Regions from separate parts of the Pseudomonas sp. DSP3-2-3 genome, predicted to be linked through region 1. Evidence: predicted binding sites of a transcription regulator. Region 1 holds the regulator's gene; the other holds the start of a gene.
The links. Region 1 encodes sigma-54, which starts transcription at its own class of promoters, with help from an activator protein. Its sites were predicted from a motif close to ANTGGCATNNANNTTGCTNT; they were not measured.

Region 1 (6,038 bases):
GATTGTTCGCGCAGTTCCGGCTTCCAGTAGGGGTTGGGCAGGCAGCGGACATCGAAAACCAGATCAGCATCCACCGGCATGCCACGCTTGAAGCCAAACGACTCAATCAAGAATGCAGTGCCCGGTTCCGGCTTGTTCAGCAGGCGCAGTTTCAGCGTGTCGCGCAACTGATAGAGGTTCAGGTGCGTGGTGTTGATCTTCAGGTCGGCCAGATCGATGATCGGGCCCAATAACGTGGTTTCGTCGCGGATCGCCTCCGCAAGCGAGCGATTTGCGGTGCTCAGCGGATGGCGGCGGCGGGTTTCCGAGAAGCGCTTGAACAGGGTTGCTTCGTCGGCATCGAGGTAAAGCACATCGCACTGAATGTTGCGCGAGCGTACTTCCTCAAGCATCTGCGGGAAGCGGGTCAGGTGGCTTGGCAGATTGCGCGCGTCGATGGAAACCGCAAGCAGTGGCTCGGCCAGTTCCGTGTTGATCAGCGCGCGTTCGGCAAGCTCAGGCAGCAGGCCGGCGGGGAGGTTGTCAACGCAATAGAAGCCGCTGTCCTCCAGTACATCCAGGGCCGTGCTCTTGCCGGAGCCTGAACGGCCACTGACGATAATCATGCGCATGGTTAATGCCCGTTCTGCTCGTCCAGTACCACCTGATAAAGCGCTTCATTGCTTTCAGCGCTGCGCAGACGGTCACGCACTTCTTTGCGATCAAGCATGCTGGCGATTTGGCGCAGGAGCTCCAGGTGTGCATCGGTGGCAGCTTCCGGAACCAGCAGGACAAACAGCAGGTCCACAGGCGCGCCATCAATGGCATCGAAATCAACCGGTGAGTTCAGGTGCAGCAACGCACTGATGGGCGAGTGACAACCCTTCAGGCGACAATGCGGGATGGCGATGCCGTTACCAAAGCCGGTAGACCCGAGTTTTTCGCGGGCAACAAGGCTTTCGAACAGGGTTTGCGAGTCCAGATCAGGCACTTCTCTGCCGATCAGATTGGCAATCTGTTCAAGTACGCGTTTCTTACTGCCGCCCGGCACGTTCACGAGTGAACGGCCGGGGGTCAGGATGTTTTCGAGTCGGATCATGTGTGGGGGTATCAGCGAGCCGTCGCACCCTGGAGGTGGCCGATCTGCTTTTCCTTATGCTTGAGCAATTGTCTGTCTAGCTTGTCGGTCAGAAGGTCAATCGCCGCGTACATGTCGTCATGTTCCGCATTGGCGACTACCTTCGCGCCGGGGATGTGCAGGGTGGCTTCGATTTTCTGTTTCAGCTTCTCGACCTCCATGATGACCTGCACATTGGTTATCTTGTCGAAGTGGCGCTCCAGTCGTCCGAGTTTTTCGGTGATGTAGTCGCGTAGGGCGTCGGTCACATCCAGTTGATGTCCACTGATGTTGACTTGCATACCGCTTTCTCCTTATTGCCAGTGCATAAAGAGGCAGGCTTTTGCCTACCACTGGAACGCTTTGGCCTGCAGCTGGGGCTTGGGTAAAAACGACTGCGGAGTGTGCGCGCCACGTCTTTACCCTTGCCGGGTCACATCAGTCGCTTGCGTTCGCTAGATGGCGCAATGCCCAGTGATTCGCGGTATTTAGCAACTGTGCGACGAGCTACCTGAATGCCTTGTGCCTCCAGTAAACCAGCGATCTTGCTGTCACTCAACGGCTTTTTCTGATTTTCCGCGGCAACCAGTTTTTTGATGATCGCGCGAATCGCTGTGGACGAACACTCACCGCCCTCGGACGTGCTTACGTGGCTCGAAAAGAAATATTTCAGTTCGTAGATGCCACGTGGCGTATGCATGAATTTTTGCGTGGTCACGCGGGAAATCGTCGATTCGTGCATGCCGACCGCTTCAGCGATGTCATGAAGGACGAGCGGCTTCATCGCCTCGTCGCCGTATTCCAGGAAGCCGCGCTGATGCTCGACGATCTGGGTCGCGACCTTCATGAGCGTTTCATTGCGGCTCTGCAGGCTCTTGATGAACCAGCGGGCTTCCTGCAACTGATTGCGCATGAAGGTGTTGTCGGCGCTGGTGTCGGCACGCCGCACGAATCCGGCGTATTGCGGGTTCACGCGCAGGCGAGGGACCGACTCCTGATTGAGCTCGACCAGCCAGCGCTCGTTATCCTTGCGCACAATGACGTCCGGGACGACATATTCGGCTTCGGCGGATTCGATTTGCGAGCCCGGCCGTGGATTGAGGCTCTGGACCAGTTCGATGATCTGGCGCAGTTCGTCTTCCTTGAGCTTCATGCGGCGCATCAGCTGGCCGTAATCGCGGCTGCCCAACAAGTCAATGAAGTCGCTGACCAGGCGCTGGGCTTCGGCGAGCCAGCGGGTCTTGGCAGGCAGTTGGCGCAGTTGCAGCATCAGGCACTCACTGAGATTGCGCGCGCCGATACCGGCGGGTTCAAACTGCTGGATGCGGTGCAGAACGGCTTCGATCTCGTCGAGCTCAATGTCCAGCTCAGGATCGAAGGCGTCGAGAATTTCTTCGAGTGTTTCGTCCAGATAACCCTGGTTGTTGATGCAGTCGATCAGCGTCACGGCTATCAGACGATCGGTGTCCGACATCGGCGCCAGATTCAGCTGCCAGAGCAAATGGCTCTGCAGGCTTTCACCGACGGATGTGCGGGTGGTGAAGTCCCATTCATCGTCGTCATTGCTGGGCAGACTACTGGCGCTGGTCTGATAGACGTCTTCCCAGGCGGTGTCCACCGGCAATTCATTGGGAATGCGCTCGTTCCATTCGCCTTCTTCCAGGTTGTCGACCGTCGGGGCGGATTCCTGATAAGTCGGCTCCTGAACATCAGGATTGGGCTTTTGCTCGATATTGTCAGCCAGTGGATCGGCGTTGTCGAAATCGTCGCCTTCTTCCTGGCGTTCCAGCATAGGGTTGGATTCCAGCGCCTCTTGAATCTCCTGTTGGAGATCCAGAGTCGAAAGCTGGAGTAAGCGGATGGCCTGTTGCAGCTGCGGCGTCATCGTCAGCTGCTGGCCCATTCTCAGGACTAGCGATGGTTTCATGGCTGGGGCTAACACCTTATTCGCCGGCGCACATGCGCCATCCACTATCAGGGCGCCGGGGCGCCTACATAAGCAAATTATATGCCTGAAACCGAAGTGTTTGCCTAGAGTGTGATGGCAATTAATGCTGCATCATTGAAACACTCGGGCATTGCCCGCTTGGGGAAGCGAGACACCGCAGCAATTACAGGCGGAACTCGTGACCGAGGTAAACCTCTTTCACCAGCTGGTTAGCCAGAATGGTTTCCGAATCGCCTTCGGCGATCAGTTGCCCATCGTTGACGATGTAAGCGGTTTCGCAGATATCCAGGGTTTCGCGGACGTTGTGATCGGTGATCAGAACGCCGATACCCTTGGCTTTCAGGTGATGAATGATCTGCTTGATATCACCTACCGAAATCGGGTCCACGCCGGCGAAAGGTTCGTCGAGCAGGATGAATTTCGGCGAGGTGGCCAGGGCGCGGGCGATTTCCACCCGGCGACGTTCACCACCGGACAGGCTCATGCCCAGGTTGTCGCGGATATGGCTGATGTGGAATTCCTGCAGCAGGCTTTCCAGTTCCTTGCGGCGCGCGGCGCTGTCCAGCTCCTTGCGGGTCTCAAGGATCGCCATGATGTTGTCGGCTACCGAAAGCTTGCGGAAGATCGAGGCTTCCTGGGGAAGATAACCGATGCCTGCGCGCGCACGGCCGTGCATCGGCTGGTGGCTGACGTCCAGGTCATCGATCAGGACGCGGCCCTGATCGGCCTGAACCAGGCCGACGATCATGTAGAAGCAGGTTGTCTTGCCGGCACCGTTAGGCCCAAGCAGGCCAACGATTTGCCCACTGTCGATAGACAGGCTCACATCGCGTACGACCTGACGGCCCTTGTAGCTTTTAGCCAAATGCTGGGCTTTCAGCGTCGCCATTTACTGGGCCTTCTGCTGGTCGGTTTTCTTTTTCGGCTGGATCACCATGTCGATACGCGGACGCGGTGCGGTGACCTTGTTGCCATTGGCACGGCCGGCGCTAACGATCTGCTTCACGGTGTCGTAAACGATTTTCTCGCCTTCGGACGTGTTGCCGTCATTGATGACCTTGGCCTTGTCGATCAATACGATGCGATCCTGCGCCGCGTAGTATTGAATGGTAATGGCGTAGGCCTGAACGATAGGCTTGTCCACCGAGGGCTTCTGCTCGTAATAAGCCAGGTTGCCAACGGAGGTGAACACGTCGACTTCGCCCTGAGCGTTACGGGTGATGGTCACGGTGTTGCCGGTGATCTTCATCGAGCCTTGCGTGATGATGACGTTGCCTTTGTAGGTGGCCACGCCTTTTTTATCATCAAGCTGCGCATCGTCAGACTGAATGTGGATCGGTTGATCGCGGTCAGTCGGCAGGGACCAGGCGCTCGCGCTTCCCAGTGCTGCGCCCAGGCCGAGCAATAAAGGAAGGGTTTTAACGAGCCTCATACTGTCCTCTTACGTTGGACAGCAGGTCCATCCTGCCGTCGTTCAAATACGCTTTCATTCCCTTGGCCGTGGTCACACCGCCCGCGCCGTCGATTCTAACGGCTTGCTCGGTCTGCGCATATTGCTTCTGTGGGAATACGGTCATTCGACTACTGGTGATAATGGTCGTACGGTTTTTATCATCGGTTCGTGCTACGCGAACCGAATCGATCAATTCGACCTGAGTGCCGCCAGGGGAAACTTCACCTTGCTTGCTCTGGATATGCCACGGATAAAGCGTGCCGCGAAACATTTGCAGGTCCGGTGTGGTCAGCAGCGTTACGTCGGTAGCCTTCAGGTGCTCGACCTTGTCCGCCGTCATTTCGTATTGCAGCTTGCCATCCGGCAGGTACTGAACGCTGTGGGCGTTGATTGCGTAGAAATCGATAGCGCTTTCGTCCACCGACGTCACGGGCTGATCCATGAAGCTTTCAGGGCTGATATTCCAATAGCCGGCAGCGGCGAGCAGCACCGCCAACACGCCGAAGATCAGAAACGAGCGAATTTTTTTACTGAACATAAATGGCTTCTATAAGTAGGCGGCGTGGGCTGCTTCAAGGTTGCCCTGGGCGCTGAGAATCAGTTCGCAGAACTCGCGAGCCGCGCCTTCGCCACCGCGTGCCTTGGTAACGCCATGGGCATGTTGCTGTACGAAACCGTTGGCATTGGCAACTGCCATGCCCAGTCCGACACGACGGATGACTGGCAAGTCTGGCAGATCATCCCCCAGATAAGCGACCTGTTCGTAACTCAGATTGAGCTGGCCGAGCAATTGATCCAGCACAACCAGCTTGTCTTCACGACCCTGATACAGGTGCGCGATGCCCAGATTGCTGGCTCGGCGCTCGACAATCGGAGTCTTGCGGCCGCTGATGATAGCAGTGGTGACGCCGGAGGCGATGAGCATCTTGATGCCCTGGCCGTCCAGCGTGTTGAAAGCCTTGAACTCGCTGCCGTCTTCCAGAAAGTAAAGGCGGCCGTCAGTCAGCACGCCATCGACGTCGAAAATCGCCAGCTTGATGTTCTTGCCGCGTTGCAGCAAATCAGTGGTCATGGTCACGTCTCCCATTACATGACGCCCGCGCGCAGAAGATCCTGCAAGTTGAATGCGCCGACGGGGTGGTCGTTTTCGTCGACGACGATCAACGCACCAATCTTGTGGTCTTCCATGATTTTCAAGGCTTCGGCCGCCAGCATTTCGGGGCGCGCAGTCTTGCCATGGAGCGTCATGACTTCATCGATGGTGGTCAGGCGGATGTCTATAGGGCGATCCAGCGTGCGGCGTAAGTCGCCATCGGTGAATATCCCCGCCAGTCGTCCATCGGCCTCGAGAATTGCGGTCATGCCCAGACCCTTGCGGGTCATTTCCATCAATGAGTCACGCAGCAGTGCGCCTCGTTGCACCTTGGGCAGTTCGTCGCCGGTATGCATGACATGCTCGACTTTGAGCAACAGCCGTCGGCCCAGAGCGCCGCCCGGATGGGAGAAGGCAAAATCCTCGGCAGTGAAGCCGCGTGCTTCCA
Region 2 (6,038 bases), on a different contig from region 1:
CCCAAAGGAACGGGTCGCGATCATTACCTGACGGCCGTTACCCGGGTCGATAATCAGTTGGTGGAAATTATCGACGTCGAGAAGATTCTTGCTGAAGTGGCGCCGATTTCCGAGGCGGTTTCTGCCGGTGTGATCGATACGGAAACCCAGCACAAGGCTATTTCGCTCAAGGTTTTGACCGTCGATGATTCTTCGGTGGCGCGCAAACAGGTCAGTCGTTGCCTGCAAACGGTCGGTGTTGAGGTCGTGGCGCTGAACGACGGTCGACAGGCACTGGAATACCTGCGCAAGCTGGTCGATGAGGGCAAGAAGCCCGAAGAAGAATTTTTGATGATGATCTCCGACATCGAAATGCCGGAGATGGACGGTTACACACTTACTGCCGAGATTCGTAATGACCCTCGGATGCAAAAGCTCCACATCATTTTGCATACTTCTCTGTCCGGCGTGTTCAATCAGGCTATGGTGAAGAAGGTTGGTGCAGATGACTTCCTTGCCAAGTTCCGACCTGATGATCTCGCAGCCAGGGTTGTGGATCGGATCAAGGCAGCAGATAACAGTTAAGGTTGGCGCTTTGGCCCGGCCCGGCGACGCGGCTTGTGCTGAACGGCAACAGACCCTGGGGACGTCGTCCCTGGTGGTTCACATGATTTGAGAGGCGGCATCTTTGTCTACGGGTAATTTGGATTTCGAACAGTTCCGGGTCTTTCTGGAAAAAGCCTGTGGCATCCTGCTGGGTGAGAACAAGCAGTACCTTGTTTCCAGCCGTCTCAACAAGCTGATGGAGCAACAGGGCATAAAATCCCTGGGTGAGTTGATTCAGCGCATTCAGGCCCAGCCTCGCAGCGGTTTGCGCGAGCAGGTCGTGGATGCCATGACCACCAACGAAACCTTGTGGTTTCGGGATACCTATCCGTTCGAAGTCATGAAGAACAAGGTGCTGCCGGAGTCCATCAAGGCGGCCCCCGGCCAGCGTTTGCGTATCTGGTCGGCAGCCTGTTCGTCCGGTCAGGAACCGTACTCGCTGTCGATGACCATTGATGAGTTCGAGCGCAGCAATCCGGGGCAACTCAAGGCGGGTGTGCAGATCGTTGCCACCGATCTGTCCGGTCTGATGCTCACCAATTGCAAGTCGGGCGAGTACGACAGCCTGGCGATTGGCCGGGGCTTGTCTCCGGACCGCTTGCAGCGTTATTTCGATGTCAAGACTCCGGGTCGCTGGGTGATCAAGGCGCCGATCAAAAGTCGCGTCGAGTTTCGCGCCTTCAATTTGCTGGACAGCTACGCGAGCCTGGGCAAGTTCGATATCGTGTTTTGCCGCAACGTGTTGATCTATTTCTCTGCCGAAGTGAAAAAAGACATCCTGTTACGCATTCACGGCACGCTCAAGCGCGGCGGTTATCTTTTTCTGGGCGCCTCCGAAGCGCTCAACGGTTTGCCGGATCATTACCAGATGGTTCAGTGCAGCCCGGGCATCATCTACCAGACCAAGTAGATTGGCCTGATCGATTAAAAAGGGGACCTTCGGGTCCCTTTTTCTTTCGCCGGATCCTGTTTGTTGGAGCGAGTGCGGCAATGGCAAAATTACGGCGCTCGGTTTGCCGCATTTGCCCCGGATAGCGGAAACACCTTGCCGCTTTTCTGACATTGCCGTGCCATGACAGGCCTCCGGCCCTTGGTTTACGGGGATTTCAGAACTGGCACGCTGATTGCTTTGTCACTGATACGAAAATCTGGTCAACCGGTAAAGGTTTCCCGACATGAGCATCAGCTTCGATAAAGCGTTAGGTATCCATGAGCAGGCCCTCAACTTCCGCGCCAAGCGTGCTGAAGTGCTGGCCAATAACATCACCAACGCCGATACGCCAAATTACAAGGCTCGTGATCTGGAGTTCTCTTCCGTGCTGGCCGCTGAAAACGACAAGGTCAAGAGCGGCACCTTTGCGCTGAACAAGACCAACAGTCGCCATATCGAAGCTGACGGCGTGGGCAACACCGACGGTTCGCTGATGTACCGCACACCTTCGGCACCGTCGCTGGATCAGAACACCGTGGACGCCCAGGTCGAGCAGGCCAGTTATGCCGAGAACGCCATTGGTTTCCAGGCCAGCTTCACCTTGCTCAACAGCAAATTCAAAGGGCTGGTTGCAGCCCTTCGCGGAGAGTAATTCATGTCTCTAGCCAACGTTTTTAACATCGCCGGCAGTGGCATGAGTGCGCAGACCACTCGCTTGAACACCACCGCCAGTAACATCGCCAACGCCGAAACCGTGTCTTCGAGCATGGATCAGACTTACCGGGCGCGTCACCCGGTGTTCGCCACCGTGATGCAAGGGCAGGGCAACAGCGGCGGCGGTTCGTTGTTTCAGGATCAGGGCGAAGCCGGGCAGGGCGTGCAGGTCTCCGGAATTATCGAAGATGCCTCCAACCTCGAAGCGCGTTACGAGCCAAATCATCCTTCCGCCGACAAGGACGGGTACGTTTACTACCCCAACGTCAATGTCGTCGAAGAAATGGCTGACATGATTTCTGCCAGTCGGTCTTTCCAGACCAACGCGGAACTCATGAATACCGCCAAAACCATGATGCAGAAAGTCCTGACCCTCGGTCAGTGATAAGGGGCGAAACAAATGGCCGTTGAAGACGTATCAAGCAGTTTTATCAGTGCATTGCAGAACCCCACGCCGACCGCGACCAACTCCGGTACCGCGCTCGGCAAGGATGCGTTCCTGCAGTTGCTGGTGACGCAGATGAAGAACCAGAACCCACTGGATCCGCAGGACAACACGGCGTTCGTCGCCCAGCTGGCGCAGTTCAGTAGCCTGGAAAGCATGCAGAACCTGACCTCGACGGTCGATTCGATTGCTACCAGCTACAAGTCGTCGCAAGCCTTGCAGGCGTCTTCCCTGGTTGGCCGTTCGGTGATCGTGGAGGCAGGTTCCACAGCGGTCGACACCACCAAGGGCATGACCGGTTCGGTTGTGGTTCCAGCGTCTTCTACCGCCACGACGGTCAAGATTTACGACACCAGCATGAACCTGGTCGACACGGTGGACTTGGGTACCCAGCCCGCCGGCAAGACGAGCTTCACGTGGGATGGCACCAACAGTGACGGCGTAGCGGCACCTGCCGGCAACTACAGCTTTGTCGCGAGCGGCAGTATTGATGGCAAGGGCACTTCGTTGGCCACTTACTTGCCGGCCACGGTCAATAGCGTGACCACTTCCACCAATGGTGGGGAAATGACTCTTAATCTGGCGGGCGGTAGCAGCATCGCTTTGTCCAAAGTGCAAACAATCGGAATTTAGAGCCGACTAGACGGCGTAGGAGTGTTACATGTCATTCAATATCGGTCTTAGTGGGCTCTATGCGGCAAACAAAAGTCTCGACGTCACCGGCAACAACATTGCCAACGTCGCGACCACCGGCTTCAAGTCTTCCCGTGTGGAATTTGCCGACCAGTACGCGCAATCCATTCGTGGTACGTCCGGCCAGACCAACGTCGGCAGCGGCGTAACCACCGCCGCCGTGTCGCAACAGTTCACCCAGGGTTCCCTGACCACCGGTACGGCCAACAGCCTGGACCTGGCGATCAACGGCAATGGTTTCTTCATGCTCAGCAACAACGGTGAAAAGCTCTACACCCGTGCCGGCGCATTCCATACCGACAAGGAAGGTTTTGTCGTCAATAGCTCCGGGCAGAATCTGCAGGGCTACAACGTCGATGCCAATGGCAACGTGGTGGTGGGTGCGTTGAGCAATCTCAAGGTCGACTCGTCGAATCTGGAGCCCAAAACAACCACTACGATCACCAACAAGGCCAACTTCAACTCGTCGGAAGCGATTCCAGCGGTGGCCACGTTCGATCCGACCGACACCAAGAGCTACAACGTTAAATACAGCACCCCGATTTACGATACCCAAGGCAATGCCCACACCCTTGATCAGTATTTCGTGAAGACTGACACCAATAAGTGGACCATGTACTCGCTGGTCGACGGCCGAAATATCACAGACCCGACTACTGCGGTTAATCCCCAGACCGACAAGGTTGAATTGACCTTCGATTCGTCGGGCGCATTGATCACCAGTGGCACCGGCGCGCCTGTCGTCGCCGGTGCCATGGGTCTTAACACCGATGGTACCTTCAAGGTGACTGGCTGGGTTCCTGGTGTTCAGGTCGGTACCGGCACGACCGCTACCTGGGCCAAAAACGGCGCTGACGGCGCAGCCAGCATCAAGCTGAACATGATGGCCTCCACTCAGACCGCTTCGGCATCGGGTTTGATCACTCAGGATCAGGATGGTTATGCCACTGGCCAGATCAGCGCCATGAGCGTTGATAACACCGGTAACCTGTTCGCGACCTACACCAACGGCAAATCCAAGGTGATCGGCCAGGTTTCCCTGACCAACTTCGCCAACGTGCAAGGCCTGGCGCCTGCCGGCGGCACCAACTGGCGCGAAACCTTCGCTTCGGGCGTACCGGTCAGCGGTGTGCCGGAGTCGGGCACGCTGGGCTACCTCACCGGTCAGGCGCTGGAAGATTCCAACGTCGACCTGACCGGCGAGCTGGTTAACCTGATCAAGGCGCAAAGCAACTATCAGGCGAACGCGAAAACCATTTCGACCCAGAGCACCATCATGCAGACCACTATTCAGATGACCTGATAACAGGGTTGTACTGATGGACAAAGAGCCCCTCTTCGGAGGGGTTTTTTTATGGGTGCTAGTTGCAGATATCAATAAAATAATAATCAGTCATTCATAAAGAAATAAGTGTCTTAAGTTATGGAGCTGTCGCACAATTTATATGGAAATTTCCTACTTGCGTTACTGCGAGAATAAAAACTCCTCAATGAAAGGCCGCGATTGCGGTTCGGGAGTTTTCATGTCGTTCAATGTTGCTATCAGTGGTATTCATGCTGCCAATAAAAGGCTTGAGACAGCGGGCAATAATATTGCCAACGTCGGGACACTCGGTTTCAAGTCATCTCGCGCAGAGTTCGCCGCGCTTTATTCCTCTGCACATTTGAGTAATGGGCGCAGCGCCGTAGGCGACGGCGTGCGCCTGGCCAATGTGTCGCAGAATTTCAATCAAGGCACTTCCATGACTACCGAGGGCAGGCCGCTGGACATGCGTATCCAGGGCAACGGCTTTTTCGTGGTCAGTGATGGCGGTGCCCTGGCGTATACGCGCGCCGGGGCGTTCCTGAAGGATGCCGAGGATTTCATTGTCGACAGCGAAGGCGGGCGCCTGCAAGGCTACGCAGCCAATGAGAAGGGCGAGATTATTGATGGGGTGCGTAGCGATCTGCGGATCGACACTTCCGCCATGGCCCCCAAGTTCACGACGCGGATATCGGACACGATCAATCTGAACGCTTCATCGCAATCTTTGGCAGCGCTGCCCAAGTTTGACGCAGGGGATGCGACCACTTATACCAAGGTGACGCAAACAACCGTTCAGGACAAAGGAGTCGGTGCAGTACCGCCCGCTGATCATCAACTCAGCCAATACTTCGTCAAGACGGATGAAGGTCAGTGGTCAATGTATGTATTGATCGATGGCCGCAATCCAATTGATCCTGCCAGTACCAGCGCGCTGCACGTTACGTTGAATAAAGCAGCGGATGGGACAGTCAGTTATTCCGGCAATACCGAACATATCAGGAAGCTCTCGGACACAGAGTTCACATTGAATGGCTGGAAGCCCGCGCAACAAACAGGTGGTTCATGGGCTGCCAGTCCTGCGCCAGCCAATGGGTCTGTTTCCCTGTCTCTGGAAAATGGTGCGCTCAATGCGCTGGATGATACTGACCCGGTAATGGTGCGCCCCGTTCCGGTGTTTGATGCCTCCGATATCAAAACCTACACCCATACGTTTCCTGCTGGCATCTTTGATAGCCAAGGCAATAAACACGAGCTCAAGCAATACTTCATCAAGGATGGCGTGAACAGTTGGCAGATGCAGCTCCTGGTCAATGACCGTAATCCCATGGACCCCGGCTCTAAACAACCGTTGACGGCGAATATCG

Region 2: flgB (flagellar basal body rod protein FlgB) is a predicted target of sigma-54. The motif match lies at 1,697-1,716, and genes of this name have one in related genera.

Annotation. Positions count from the first base shown of each region.
Region 1 is NZ_JAFCXH010000008.1:175,836-181,873, reverse strand. It holds gene rapZ (RNase adapter RapZ) at 1-611, opposite strand, end outside; gene ptsN (PTS IIA-like nitrogen regulatory protein PtsN) at 614-1,078, opposite strand; gene hpf (ribosome hibernation-promoting factor, HPF/YfiA family) at 1,090-1,398, opposite strand; gene ACP7E4_RS12145 (RNA polymerase factor sigma-54) at 1,530-3,023, opposite strand; gene lptB (LPS export ABC transporter ATP-binding protein) at 3,208-3,933, opposite strand; gene lptA (lipopolysaccharide transport periplasmic protein LptA) at 3,934-4,476, opposite strand; gene lptC (LPS export ABC transporter periplasmic protein LptC) at 4,463-5,035, opposite strand; gene kdsC (3-deoxy-manno-octulosonate-8-phosphatase KdsC) at 5,045-5,569, opposite strand; gene ACP7E4_RS12120 (KpsF/GutQ family sugar-phosphate isomerase) at 5,584-6,038, opposite strand, start outside.
Region 2 is NZ_JAFCXH010000006.1:264,604-270,641, reverse strand. It holds gene ACP7E4_RS10155 (chemotaxis protein CheV) at 1-564, shown strand, start outside; gene cheR (protein-glutamate O-methyltransferase CheR) at 668-1,495, shown strand; gene flgB (flagellar basal body rod protein FlgB) at 1,761-2,168, shown strand; gene flgC (flagellar basal body rod protein FlgC) at 2,172-2,615, shown strand; gene ACP7E4_RS10135 (flagellar hook assembly protein FlgD) at 2,631-3,308, shown strand; gene flgE (flagellar hook protein FlgE) at 3,337-4,671, shown strand; gene ACP7E4_RS10125 (flagellar hook-basal body complex protein) at 4,892-6,038, shown strand, end outside.